DNA from 2 places in the Serratia plymuthica genome. Region 2 is predicted to be linked to the other one. Evidence: predicted binding sites of a transcription regulator. Region 2 holds the regulator's gene; the other holds the start of a gene.
What was found. The regulator PurR, encoded in region 2, represses purine synthesis genes. The targets are predictions, from matches to a motif close to CANGCAAACGTTTGCNTG.
Positions count from the first base shown of each region.

Region 1: the regulator PurR is predicted to act here: its motif matches at 3,833-3,850, upstream of JK621_RS18685 (NCS2 family permease).

Region 1 covers NZ_CP068771.1:3,997,669-4,004,647, reverse strand. Annotated here, with positions in the region: gene JK621_RS18695 (LysR family transcriptional regulator) at 1-462, shown strand, start outside; gene JK621_RS18690 (Na+/H+ antiporter) at 501-2,150, opposite strand; gene JK621_RS18685 (NCS2 family permease) at 2,334-3,695, opposite strand; gene JK621_RS18680 (VOC family protein) at 4,045-4,452, opposite strand; gene JK621_RS18675 (glutathione S-transferase family protein) at 4,499-5,167, opposite strand; gene bhsA (multiple stress resistance protein BhsA) at 5,365-5,625, shown strand; gene JK621_RS18665 (LysR family transcriptional regulator) at 5,683-6,600, opposite strand; gene JK621_RS18660 (3-oxoacyl-ACP reductase family protein) at 6,731-6,979, shown strand, end outside.
Region 2 covers NZ_CP068771.1:2,019,869-2,026,847, reverse strand. Annotated here, with positions in the region: gene JK621_RS09675 (C40 family peptidase) at 320-1,138, shown strand; gene JK621_RS09670 (YnhF family membrane protein) at 1,341-1,430, opposite strand; gene purR (HTH-type transcriptional repressor PurR) at 1,755-2,780, shown strand; gene punR (DNA-binding transcriptional activator PunR) at 2,777-3,721, opposite strand; gene punC (purine nucleoside transporter PunC) at 3,844-5,052, shown strand; gene cfa (cyclopropane fatty acyl phospholipid synthase) at 5,396-6,547, shown strand; gene JK621_RS09645 (I78 family peptidase inhibitor) at 6,749-6,979, opposite strand, start outside.

The sequences.
Region 1 (6,979 bases), 2.0 Mb from region 2:
GCCATGACGGTGCTGCCCGTCGACCTGGATCAGCCACTGACCTTTTTGCCGCTGCTGAACCATCCGATGTGCGTGGTCGCGCCGCGTACGCCCCACTGGCTTAACCGCACCAGCATCGATATCGCCGAATTGGCCAGTTGGCCGATCCTGATTTATAACGAGGATTTCTCGCTGTACAAAATGCTGATGAAGGCATTCCGTCAGGCCGGTTTTGAACCGCAGATTGCCGTACGCAGCGGGCAGTGGGATTTTCTGGCATCGATGGTGCAGGCTGGGGTCGGCATCGCTACCCTGCCGGAGCCGGTTTGCCAGTGGCTGGATAAAGAAACCCTGATCTGGCTGCCGCTGGAACCGAGGATGGAATGGCGTGTCGGGCTAATCTGGCGCCAGGGCAACTACCTGTCGCACGGCGCCCAGGCCTGGATCGCCTGCTGCCGCGACTACTGGCCGCCGGTCAAATAGCCCCAATAACAAGGGCCGCGTCTGCGGCCCCGTTGGCGTTACCCCTCGCGCTCTATCAGCAGCGCCTCCAGCAGGTCGAGATCGTGCAACAGCTTTTGCAGCGTCTCGTTGCTGATTTTCTGCGTAGCGCGCAGGTGATACAGCTCCCCGCGCTCGGCGCGCAGAGCAGTCAGGCGGAAGCGTCGCTCGAGGTTCTCCAGCATCAGCGCATTTTCGATATCGTCCTTGGTGGTGATGCGCCGCCGCAACGTGCCCACGACCCGTGAACTGATCTCTTTCAGCACCTGCGGGTCGATGTTTTCCTCTACGTCGACGGCCAAGCGTTCTTCCATCTTGTTGATGCTTTCGATCGCCACTTCAGCCGCCATGGCAATCGCCATCCGCTCCTCGCTCTTGCTGGCACTCTTGTCCGCCACCACTACGCCGCGCAGCAGCAACGGCAATGCCAGCACCCCGACGATCAGTGAAAGCAGGATCACGCCGGCGGCGATAAACACCAACTGATAGCGCGCCGGGAAGGCGGAGCCATCGCTTAGCAGCAGTGGGATCGACAGCACACCGGCCAGCGTGATTGCCCCGCGCACCCCGGCGAACGACGCTATCCACAACTCACGCATGCTGTAATCGCCAAACTGCAATGGCCGTTTTTTCATAAAGCGTCGGCTGGCGTTTTTCATCAGCCACAGCCAGGTAAAGCGCAGCAGCAACAACGCTGCGTAGATAATCGCCACGTCGGCGAACAGGTACCAGGTCTGAATGGTCGGATCCAGCTCCGCCTGCAGGATTGAGGTTTCCAGGATCCCCGGCAGTTGCAGGCCCAACATGATGAACACCATGCCGTTAAACACGAACTCCAGCATCGCCCAGACGCTGTTGGCGCGCAGACGCATCGCCAGCGGCGCATTGCGGATCACGCCGGACTGGCTGATGGTCATCCCCGCGGCCACTGCCGCCAGAATGCCGGAGACGCCGATGTGTTCGGCAATCAAATAGGAAGCGAACGGCAACAGCAGCAGGAAAACGATCTGCGTGGCCGGATCATCGCCGCTCCAGCGGCTCATCATCCGCAACGATTTGCTGTAGCACCAGGTGACCGCCACGCCGGCCAGCAGGCCGCCGATAGCGACCTTCAGAAACTCCAGAGTGGCGCCGCCCACGGTAAACACCATGGTGCCCATCGCCACTGCGATGGCGAATTTGAGCGAAACCAGGCCGGATGCGTCGTTCATCAGCGCCTCGCCTTCCAGCACGCCCATAATCGGTTTCGGAATGCGCCCTTTACCGACGATGCCGCCCAGCGCCACGGCGTCCGTTGGCGACAGTACCGCCGCCAGCGCAAATGCCGCCACCAGCGGGATGCCCGGCACCATGGCGTAAATCAGGTAACCGATGCCAACCACGGTAAGCAGCACCAGCACCAGCGCCAGGCCCAGGATTTCACGACCGTGATGCAGGAATTCGCGCGTTGGGGTTTTCCAACCGTCGGCAAACAGCAGCGGCGGGATAAACAGCACCAGGAACAGCTCGGGGTCAAAGTCGACATGCAGCCCGAAATGTGGCCAGGCCAGCAGGGCCCCGATGACGATTTGCATTAACGGCAGCGGTATCTGGAACGGCAACATACGTGTCACCACCCCAGACAGGGAGACCACCAGGATCAAAATGAGGATTGTAAAAAATATTTCCATGCTTTCCTTAGACTCTCGGGTTCAGACTACCTCTTTGATGTATGCCCGATAGTAGATCACTTTTTTTACAGCGATTAAAGCTTGTTGTGCCTTTCAAAACGCAGCACAGGCAGAAGGAGATTTTTCTGAAGGGGAATAGGGGCTAACTTTCCCCCGCCTGGCGGGAGGGGGAAACACGGAGGATTAAATCGCCCAGCCGCCGGCGTAGAAGGCCACCAGCGCGACGGCGATCAGCACGGTGCCGATATTCAGCCTGCGCCATTCGCCGGAGCAAATGCGGCCAATCACCAGCGAGCTGAAGCCCAGCATGATACCGGTGACGATATTGCAGGTCAGCACGATAAACACCGCGCACAGCAGGCCGGACATGGCGTCGACGAAGTCGTTGAAATCCAGCTTGGTGACGTTGCTCAACATCAGCAGGCCAACGTACATCAGCGCCGGTGCGGTAGCGTAAATCGGCACCAGATAAGACAGCGGCGACAGGAACAGGATCAGCAGGAACAGCAGGCCAACCACGGTTGCGGTCAGGCCGGTTTTCCCGCCCGCTGCGGTGCCCGCTGCGGATTCGATATAGACCGCCGCCGGGGCCGCGCCCACCAGGCCGGAGAAAATGCTGCTCAGGGAATCCGAGGTCAGCGCCTTGCCGCCGTTGATGATCTGCCCGTCCTTGTCCAGCAGGTTCGCCTGGCCGGCCACCGCGCGAATGGTGCCGGTCGCGTCAAACACGGCCGTCATCACCAGCGCCAACACGCTGGGCAGCACCACAGGTTTCAACGCGCCCATGATATCCAGGCTGAAGATCAGCGAACTGCCATTGGCGTCCGTCAGGCTTGGCATGGCGAACAGCCCCTGATATTTCACCGCCGGGTCAAACAGCAGGCCAATCACCGAAATAGCGATAATCACCAGCAGAATACCGCCGGGTACACGCAGTTTTTCCAAGCCGAAAATCACCGCCAGACCGAGTAGCGTCATCACTACCGGGAAAGAGGTGAATGCGCCCAGCGCTACCGGCAGGCCATCCAGCGGGTTCTTCACCACCAGACCCACGCCGTTGGCGGCGATCAGCAGCAGGAACAAACCGATGCCGATACCGGTGCCGTGCGCCACGCCCATCGGCAGATTGCGCAAGATCCAGGAACGGATGCCGGTGATCGAGATAATGGTGAACAGCACGCCCATCAGGAATACCGCACCCAGCGCGACCGGAATGCTGATGTGCTGGCCCAGCACCAGGCTGAAGGCGGTGAAGGCGGTCAGGGAAATCGCACAGCCGATGGCCATCGGCAGATTAGCCCATAACCCCATCAGCAATGAACCGAAGCCGGCGACCAGGCAGGTGGCGACGAACACCGCCGTGGGCGGGAAGCCCGCTTTACCCAACATGCTCGGCACCACGATCACCGAATAAACCATCGCCAGGAAGGTGGTTAATCCCGCCACCACTTCCTGACGCACGGTGCTGCCGCGTGCGGAAATATTAAAATAGCCATCAAGCCCGCCTTTTGGTTTAACGGCGTTGTTCGCTTGAGAATTCGACATGTTGCTGTCCCCTGTGTTTCATTGCCAGCCCGTTTCAAAAGGCTTGTTATTCCGCCCGCGTATGTTCATTACGGAATCTTTTCCATCACGTTGGCTTCCCTGCCCTTCGGCCGCGCCGCCCATTGGCGCCGCGTAAAAAGGCAAACGTTTAACTCTCATCGCGTGATGCGGGTGATTTATGGTGGTTTATTCAAGGCAAACGATTATCCGGCCTTCCATACCCTCTGATCAACCAAAGATCGCGACAATTCATGCAGAAAAGCGCCGAGATCAATCATTATCGAAAAGGCGATATTTGTCACATAGGTAAATCCGATGGGAGCGCCCCCGGCTCAGGGGGCAAAACCGGTTACTGAGCCTGTGCGACGTTTTCGTCCATATACATCAGTTCCCAGATATGGCCATCCAAATCCTGGAAACCGTGACCGTACATAAAGCCATAATCCTGCGGCTGATTATAGGTATTGCCACCGGCGGCTATCGCCTTGCGCACCAGGCTGTCCACCGTTGCCCGGCTGGGCTGCGACAGGCAAACCAGCACTTCGGTCGCTTTTCTGGCATCGCCAATCGGGTTCGGGGTGAACATTTTGAATTTATCGTGTGTCAGCAGCATCACATAAATGGTATCGCTGACCACCATGCAGGCGGCGGTATCATCGGTAAACTGCGGATTAAAGCCGAAACCCAGCTGGGTAAAAAACTCGATGGATGCAGGTAGATTGCCCACCGGCAGGTTAACAAAAATTTGCGTAGCCATGTGCTACCTCCGAACAGACGTAACCCCTCAAGTATAGATCATGTCATCAGCTCAGCAGTTCATAAGGACCGCCCTGCTCCAGCGCCCGTTGGTAGGCCGGCCGGGTATGGATACGTTGCAGATAGCCACGCAGCTTCGGGCAACCGTCCAGCGAGCCGCGCGCCGCCATCACCTCCAGCGGAAAGCTCATCTGGATATCCGCCGCGCTGAATTCGTTGCCGACAAACCAGGTGCTTTTGCTCAGGTGCTGCTCGAGATAGTCGCGATGCGTGGCGATCTGTTTGTCCAGATACTCTCGCTGAACCCCTTTGCCAATCGCCCCCGCCACCGGGCGCAACAACCAGGGAATTGGCGGTTGTCCCAGGCGGCTGAACATCAGCTTCATGACCTGCAGCGGCATCAGCGATCCTTCCGCATAATGCAGCCAGTAACGATATTGCTGGCGAGCATGGTGGTCGGTCGGGATAAACAGCCCCTGCGCATCGTAGGCTTCTTGCAGATATTCGATAATGGCGCCGGATTCCGCCAGGATCAGATCGCCATCGACAATCACCGGAGATTTACCGAGCGGGTGGATCTTTTTCAGCTCCGGCGGTGCCAGCATGGTTTGCGGATCGCGCCGGTAACGCTGCACCTGATAAGGCACACCCAGTTCTTCCAGAAACCACAAGATACGCTGCGAGCGTGAGTTATTCAGATGGTGCACGATAATCACAAGGTTTCTCCTTTAAAGATCCTGCTGATTTAAAGGTAGTGGTGATTTTTCCAGCGCGCCAGCGTTCAAAATTAAGTCAATTTATTTGAATCAGATACTCAAAACTCTCCGATTTTCTCTTTGGGCATGCAGGTCTATTATTCAAAATATCGAGAGGGGACAACCTCTCACCTGAAAAATACCCTGAGGATTGAATCATGAAGAACATCAAAATTTTTGCTACCGCTCTGCTGCTGACTACCGCTTCTTTCGCCACCGTTGCCGCTGACCAGCCTTCCAGCCAACCTGCCCCCGACGCTCAGAAAATCGGTGTCATCTCCGTTGCCGGCGCTTCTAACCTGAGCGCACTGGAAACCGAACTGGCTAACAAGGCCGCTGCATTAGGCGCCAGCTCTTACCGCATCATCTCCGCCGGTGGCCAGAACAAACTGCACGGCACCGCTGAAATCTTCAACTGATCGTCAGACAGCCCACTGACGGAAGAAAAAAAGCCCCGCGAGGGGCTTTTCTCGTGTTCAACGCGCATCAAAACGCGCCGCCAGCTTCTGCAGGTGAAATTGCTCGGTGATGTAGTCGACAAACACCCGGGTTTTACTCGGCAAAAACTTGGCGGTGGGAAAGTAAAGATAGACGCTGCCGCGATCGACATACCAGACGGGCAATACCCGCACCAGGCGGCCGCTTTCCAGATAAGGCAAGGCATTTGGCATGGAGATCAATGCAATGCCCAGCCCCATTTCCGCCGCTCGCGCCGCCGCCTCCGGCTCATTCACCGTCATGCTGATGGTCATCAATGGCGCCCTCTGTTCGTTATCCGCATTACGTAACGGCAGGTTGCGGATGCGCCCGGTTTGCGGCGAGCGGATAAAAATACCCGCATGGTTCGCCAGCTGTTCCGGCTGCTCCAAAGGCGGATGACGCCGCAGATAGTCCGGCGAGGCCACCAATATCCCGTGGGCCGGCGCCAATTCACGCGCAATCATCCCCTGCGCCAGTTCAATGCCGCCGCCGATTGCGGCGTCGAAATGTTCGCCAATCATATCCACTTTGCGATTGTCAAAATGCCAGTCTGGCACGATCGACGGGTAACGAGACAAAAATGCCGGCAACAGAGGCATCACAAAATGCAGGCCGAAAGCGGTGCCCATGCTGACCTTTAACGTACCTGCCGCTATGCCGCCACTGCTGCTCACCCCTTTCATCGCGCACTGGATCGACTGCAAACCGCCGCTCACTTCCTGCAGAAAACGCTCCCCTTCTTCGGTCAGCGTCAGCTTGCGCGTGTTGCGCTGGAACAGCCGTACTCCCAGCAGCGTCTCCAATCTGGTGACATTCTTCCCCACCGCCGCAGAGCTGATGCCCAGCTTGCGGCCCGCAGCGGAAAAACTGCCGTTTTCCGCGCTGCTGACAAAACATTCCAGATAGCCGAGCATGGCTTTCCTCCGTAGATTTCAAACCTATGGTTTAAGCTGATTATAGCGTTTTGTGGCTAGTGCCCGCGTTGCGTTTCTCCGATACTGGTCCGGTAGATTTTTTAACCTTAACCCACTCTGGAGAAACATCATGTCAGCAACCCTCTCTCTGCAAGGCAAAGTCGCATTCGTTCAGGGCGGCTCACGCGGTATCGGTGCCGCCATCGTCAAACGTCTGGCGCGTGATGGCGCAGCGGTGGCATTCACTTACGTAGCTTCCGCCGACCGGGCCGATGCCGTGGTGAATGAAATCACCGCCGCCGGCGGCAAGGCTATCGCCATCAAAGCCGACAGCGCCGACGCTGCAGCAGTACAGCAAGCGATACGCCAGGCGGTGAAC
Region 2 (6,979 bases):
AAGGGCATTTCCCCGTTGCCAATCGCGTCTCACCGGCCAGGCCATTCCGGTTAAAACATACGCTCAGAATAACATTTTTAATCCGACCATTTCACTAATATATTTTTCCGCCGCACAGCCCCATTTAATAATTCCCGCAGCGGCAAAAGGCGATTTTTTATACATCAATGGATTGATTTTTCAGCAAAAAAATTGTCGTTAACGTTTTCTCACAATATGGATTATCATTTATGAGTTCTTCGCTGTTTTATATGGCGAAATTGGGGAATACTGTCATTCTTTCGATATCTGTTCCGGGGCCAAGGTTGGTAACGTCGACATGCGTTTAATTCTTACGCTTTTTGTGCTGTTGTTTACACAGCTATTCTTAAATCTGGCGCACGCTGCGCCACAGGCGCGTGTTGCCGCCGAGCAGCGCAAAAGCCACGTTAATGAAGCTCGTCCGGATGACCGCAAGAAAAAGAAAGCGGCAAAGGCCAGCAAAAAAGTGAAAGTCACTGCTACGCCAAAAACTGCCAAGGTTTCCAAAGCCAAAACAGAAAAAACCGCTAAAAAGATCGTTAGCGCCAAATCGAAACACTCAACCCAGAAAATAGCCAAAATCAAAGTAACCCCACCGAAAAAGGGCTACAAAAAAGGCTATGGCCGCCATCGGGAAGCCGGTATGGCCACCGCCAAACTGGTGCGTGACGATAAGCCATTGAAACTCAGCCCGGCGCACAAAAAGCGCTATCAGCACGCCAAGCAAACCGCCATGGCCAAGCTGATGGATCAAATGGGCAAACCTTATCGCTGGGGCGGCACCTCGCCAAGAACCGGTTTCGACTGCAGCGGCCTGATTTATTACGCCTATAAAGACGTCGTGAAAATCAAGATGCCGCGTACCGCCAACGAAATGTATCACCTGCGCGATGCGGCGCCGATCAAGAAAAACGAACTGGAAAGCGGTGACCTGGTGTTCTTCCGCATCAACAACCGCGGCATGGCCGATCATGTCGGCGTCTATCTGGGCAACGGCAAATTCATTCAGTCACCGCGTACCGGCGAGGAAATCCGTATCAGCCAGTTGGACAACGACTACTGGCAAAACCACTATATCGGCGCACGCCGTGTAGTAACGCCGAAAACCATTCGATAATATCCTCCGCGGCTGGCGCTCTCCCGCCGGCCGCCCTCCTCGCAAGCGACGCCTTCTGTGCTTTCACCGCGCTCTGAGAACAGTTTTGCGAACCCGCAGGTGAAATTTCCGGGCATTGGTGTGGCTGGAGGCTTGCAAGAAGACGTAATGGCAGGAAAACGCGAACAGGCGCAGCGAGCTGCGCCTGTGTTACAACCGGGGATCAGTTCAACGCCGCAGTGAAGCTAAAAGCAATAATAACGGCCAGCGCGCACACAGTCGTGAACAGTGACATTTTCAGATCGGTATCCATTACAACTCCTTTTCAGACGGGATTTCCCAAGGGTAAAAGGCACACAATTAATGCGTCAACCCATTTTCCCACAGTTAGACAATAAAATCTTGTTATCATTTCCCGGTTTATAATACTGATTACCTCTTCCACTTTGGCTCAATATGGGACAAAATTCGCAGTTCACAACTGCGTACCGGCAAAAATGCCCCTCCTGACCAAGCGCTGACGACTTCAACACACTAAAAACTCAGCTTCGTTTATTTGGAAGAAGGATCTACGCAGGCAAACGATTAACATCACACTTACATGCTGCAACATGTGAGTTCAGGAGTCATTCTTTACATGGCAACGATTAAAGATGTGGCCAAACGCGCTGGCGTTTCCACCACCACCGTTTCGCACGTCATCAATAAGACTCGTTTCGTCGCCGAAGAGACCAAAGCGGCCGTTGGGGCCGCGATCAAAGAGCTGCACTATTCTCCCAGCGCCGTGGCGCGCAGCCTGAAGGTCAATCACACCAAATCTATTGGCCTGCTGGCCACCTCCAGCGAAGCGCCCTATTTCGCCGAAGTGATCGAGGCGGTGGAAAACAGCTGCTACAGCAAAGGCTATACGCTGATCCTGTGTAATTCGCACAATAACCTGGACAAGCAACGCGCTTATCTGGCGATGCTGGCGCAAAAACGCGTCGACGGCCTGCTGGTGATGTGCTCTGAATACCCGGATCAATTGCTGGGGATGCTGGAAGATTACCGTAATATCCCCATGGTGGTCATGGACTGGGGCGCCGCACGCGGTGATTTTACCGATACCATCATCGATAACGCCTTCGAAGGCGGTTATCTGGCCGGCCGCTATCTGATCGAGCGTGGTCACCGCGATATTGGCGCCATTCCGGGCCAGTTGGCGCGCAATACCGGCGGCGGCCGCCATCAGGGCTTTTTGAAAGCCATGGAAGAAGCCAATATCGAGGTGCGCGACGAGTGGATTGTTCAGGGCGACTTCGAACCGGAATCCGGCTACAAGGCCATGCATCAGATATTGTCGCAGAAACAACGCCCGACGGCGGTATTCTGCGGCGGCGACATCATGGCGATGGGCGCTATCTGCGCCGCCGATGAACTGGGGCTGCGAGTACCGCAGGACATTTCAGTCATCGGCTACGATAACGTGCGCAACGCGCGCTATTTCACCCCGGCGCTGACGACGATCCACCAGCCCAAAGAGCGTTTGGGTGAGATGGCGTTCACCATGCTGCTGGATCGCATCATCAGCAAGCGTGAAGAGTCGCAGGTCATTGAAGTGCATCCGAAGCTGGTTGAACGCCGCTCGGTCGCCGACGGCCCCTTTATCGATTACCGCCGCTAGTCGCCAGCGCCGGGAACCAAGGCGGTTTCCGGCGCCACTTCGCTCAGCCATTCCTGGTTCAAGGTTTCACTGTCCCCCAGGTAGTCCAGTAACCAGGCCATCGCCGGCGATGGGGTATTCTGCTGCCAGGTCAGGCAGCATGGGCTGGCGGGAAACGGCTGTTGCAGTTGCAGCGCCACCAACTCGCCGCGTTGTACCAACGGCAGCACCTGATGCGCCGGCATCATGCCGACACACAAGCCAGCGCACAAGCAATCCACCGCCGATGCCCAATCCGGCACCACCAACCGCCGCTGGTTGTCCAGCGTCCAGGTGACCCGTTTGGGCAGATTGCGCGAGGTATCCTCCAGACACAGGGAAGGAAAAGGCCGGAGCTGATCGTCGTTCAGCAGGCCCTCCAACGCCGCCAATGGATGCTGCGGGCTGGCGACACACAACCAGCGCATATCGCCCATGTCACGAAAGGCAAAACCGCCGCCGACAGGCACCGCTCGCGTAGCGCCGATCGCCATATCGGCGCGGCCGTCCACCAACGCATCCCAGACGCCGTTAAACACTTCCGGTTGGATCAGCAGCTCAACATCGGGGAAATGGCGGTAAAAATCCAACACCAGCTGTCGGCTGCGCTGCGGCTTGACGATGATATCCACCGCAATTTTTAATTGGCCGCGCCAACCATTGGCCACCTGCTGGCACTGCCTGCGCGTGTCGAGCATTTTTTTGATGACACCGCGCGCCTCCTGAATAAATAACAGGCCGGCCGGCGTCAGTTCTACATCACGATGACGCCGTTCAAATAACGGCACCGCCAACCATTGTTCCAGTTGCCGAACGGTATAGCTCACCGCCGAAGGCACCCGGTGCAGTTCCTGCGCCGCCGCGCTGAAGCTGCCGGTGCGGGCGACCGCGTCCACGACATCAAGAGAATATTCAGACCACATGGTTTGCCTTCAATTTTTTTAACAGCACTTCGCAAATATTACCGTTTCACAAGCAGAGATCCAGCCGGATACACTTGCCGGCGCTAAAAACCTGCGACAATAAAATATTAATGAGAAATACCATGCGAAATTCCTTTGGTTTTATGTTCTATCTTGCCGGCCTGAGCATGCTGGGTTACCTGGCCACCGACATGTATCTGCCCGCCTTTGGCGCCATGCAGCTGGATCTGCAAATTTCCGCCGGTGCAATCAGCGCCAGCCTGAGCATTTTCCTGGCCGGTTTTGCCTTTGCTCAACTGCTCTGGGGGCCGCTCTCCGATAATTTGGGCCGTAAACCCGTGCTGCTGATTGGCCTGGCGCTGTTTGCCCTGGGCTGCCTCGGCATGCTGTGGGTACAGAATGCCGTCCAGTTGTGGTCATTGCGCTTTATTCAGGCGATCGGCGTGTGCTCAGCCGCCGTCACCTGGCAAGCGTTGGTCATTGACCGCTACCGTGAAGGCAAGGCCAATCGCGTATTCGCCACCATTATGCCGCTGGTGGCACTTTCGCCAGCGCTGGCGCCGCTGGTCGGCGCCTGGCTGCTGAACCACATGGGATGGCGGGCAATTTTCGCCGTTCTGCTGGGTATCACCGTCATTTTGCTGCTGCCTACGCTGTTACTGAAGGAAAGCGCCAAAAGCGCGCCATTGGCCACTCGGAAAAACACCCTGAGCTTCTTCCAACTGCTGAAATCGCCGGTATTCAGCGGTAACGTCACCATCTTTGCCGCCTGCTCTGCCGGCTTTTTTGCCTGGCTCACCGGCTCGCCGTTTATTCTTGGCGATATGGGTTACAGCCCCAATGACATTGGCCTGAGCTATGTCCCGCAGACGCTGGCATTCTTATTGGGCGGTTACGGTTGCCGTACGGCGTTAAATCGCATCAATGGCAACACCCTGCTGCCGTGGCTGCTGGTAGGTTATGGCATCAGCATGGTGGCGTTATATCTGGTAGCAACAATGACCGAGCCTACGCTGACCACATTATTGATTCCATTCTGTCTAATGGCGCTGGTCAACGGAGCCTGCTACCCGATCGTAGTGGCGAATGCGTTGATGCCCTTCCCGGAAGGCACCGGCAAAGCCGCAGCCCTGCAAAATACATTGCAGTTGGGTTTATGCTTTGTCGCCAGCCTATTGGTTTCGGCCTTTATTGCCCAACCGCTGTTGGCGACGGTAACGGTAATGGTTTCAACGGTGGTATTGGCCGCGTTGGGGTATATGTTGCAACGGGGAAAAGTGATTGATGATGCACAGGCGACGCGCCAGGAACATGCTAACCCTGCGTCATAATTACCAGAATTAATAATCACTTAAAGAATATTTTTGCCGAGTGCGATTTACGGTTGAGTCAGCGCCTCGGCAAGCCTATACTCAAAAACGACCTTTTAAAATAACACTTTTGTAGTCTTATTATCACAAGTAGCTGTTGTGTACGCGTAAGGCGTCACACTTTTTTAAGGATTTGTTTATCCTGTGCCTATTGCGCTGGAGTCTTCTTAAAATTTTCCTCTGTTCATAGTCGGATATCAGACGCCACGGTGACTTTTCACCGCAGGTAAACGTATGCGCCCGCAGAAATTGTCTAAGCTATTTTCTGGCGGGTCATAAGTCAGAAGAAGGTGATGGAGAAGCTATGAGTTCATCGTGTATAGAAGATGTGAGCATTCAAGACAACCCATGGTACCGTATCGCTCATGAAATGCTCAGCATGGCCGGTATTGAAATAAACGGCTCACGCCCTTTCGATATTCAGGTTAAAAACCCTAATTTTTTTAAACGCGTGCTGCAGGAAGGTTCTCTCGGTCTGGGCGAAAGTTATATGGACGGCTGGTGGGAATGCGAACGGCTGGATATTTTCTTTCAACGCGTAGTCAGCGCCGGCCTTGAAAAGAAACTCCCGCATCATTTGAAAGACACTCTGCGTATTGCCGCCGCGCGATTAACCAATTTGCAATCGAAGAAACGCGCCTGGATTGTCGGTAAAGAACATTACGATCTGGGAAACGATCTTTTTACGCTGATGCTCGATCCCTATATGCAATATTCCTGCGCCTATTGGAAAGAGGCAACCACGCTCGAAGAAGCGCAGGAAGCCAAGCTGCGAATGATTTGCGAGAAACTGCAGTTGCAGCCGGGCATGAAATTATTGGATATCGGCTGTGGTTGGGGCGGCCTTTCCGCCTTTGCGGCGAAAAACTACGGCGTTTCCGTCGTGGGCGTCACCATCTCCGCAGAACAGCAAAAGCTGGCGCAGGAACGCTGCGCCGGACTGGACGTTGAAATCCTGCTACAGGACTATCGCGATCTGTACCAGCAGTTTGATCGCATTGTCTCCGTCGGCATGTTTGAGCACGTCGGCCCCAAAAATTATCGCACCTACTTCAAGGTGGTGGAGCGTAATTTAAAACCGGACGGCCTTTTCCTGCTGCATACCATTGGTTCGAACCGGACAGATATGAATGTTGACCCGTGGATCAACAAATATATCTTCCCTAATGGTTGCCTGCCTTCAATCACGCAAATAGCCAAAGCCAGCGAGGGGCGTTTCGTGATGGAGGATTGGCATAATATTGGCGCCGATTATGATCGCACGCTGATGGTCTGGTACGAGCGCTTCAGGCAGGCCTGGCCGCAGCTGGCCCAACGTTATTCCGAGCGTTTCGAACGTATGTTCAGCTATTATCTGAACGCCTGTGCCGGGGCATTCCGTGCGCGCGATATCCAATTGTGGCAGGTAGTGCTTAGCCCGAAAGGCATTGAAGGCGGTATCCGCGTCCCGCGCTGATTATCCTGCAGAGTAAAAAACATGCCCTATGGATTTCGATCTGCAGCCAGGCACTTGCTTAACTAAGTCGCCGGGGTGACAAATTTGCCGGGAGCAGATTTGAACGCTGCTGGCAGTGGCCTTTTGAGGGACGTGGCCCAAGGATGGGCCACGTAATTGAGTGCAGGCAACAACGCTGCAACCTGAAAGACGACGGGTATATCAGCCGCAATAAACCCGAATGATTTTATCATCGCTATCGCCCAGGAAGTTCAGACGACGCAGGTTAAAGTCCATGGTAACGGCCGAATTGTACGGTATAGCGCGTACCTGAGATTCAATCTGAACGCCTTCCAGCGCCGACATCGGTTTACCGACGTAACTCTGGTATTGCGATGCGCCGCAGGTATCACTTTCCGCATCAACGGCCTGATTGGCCGCGCCCTGCTCGGG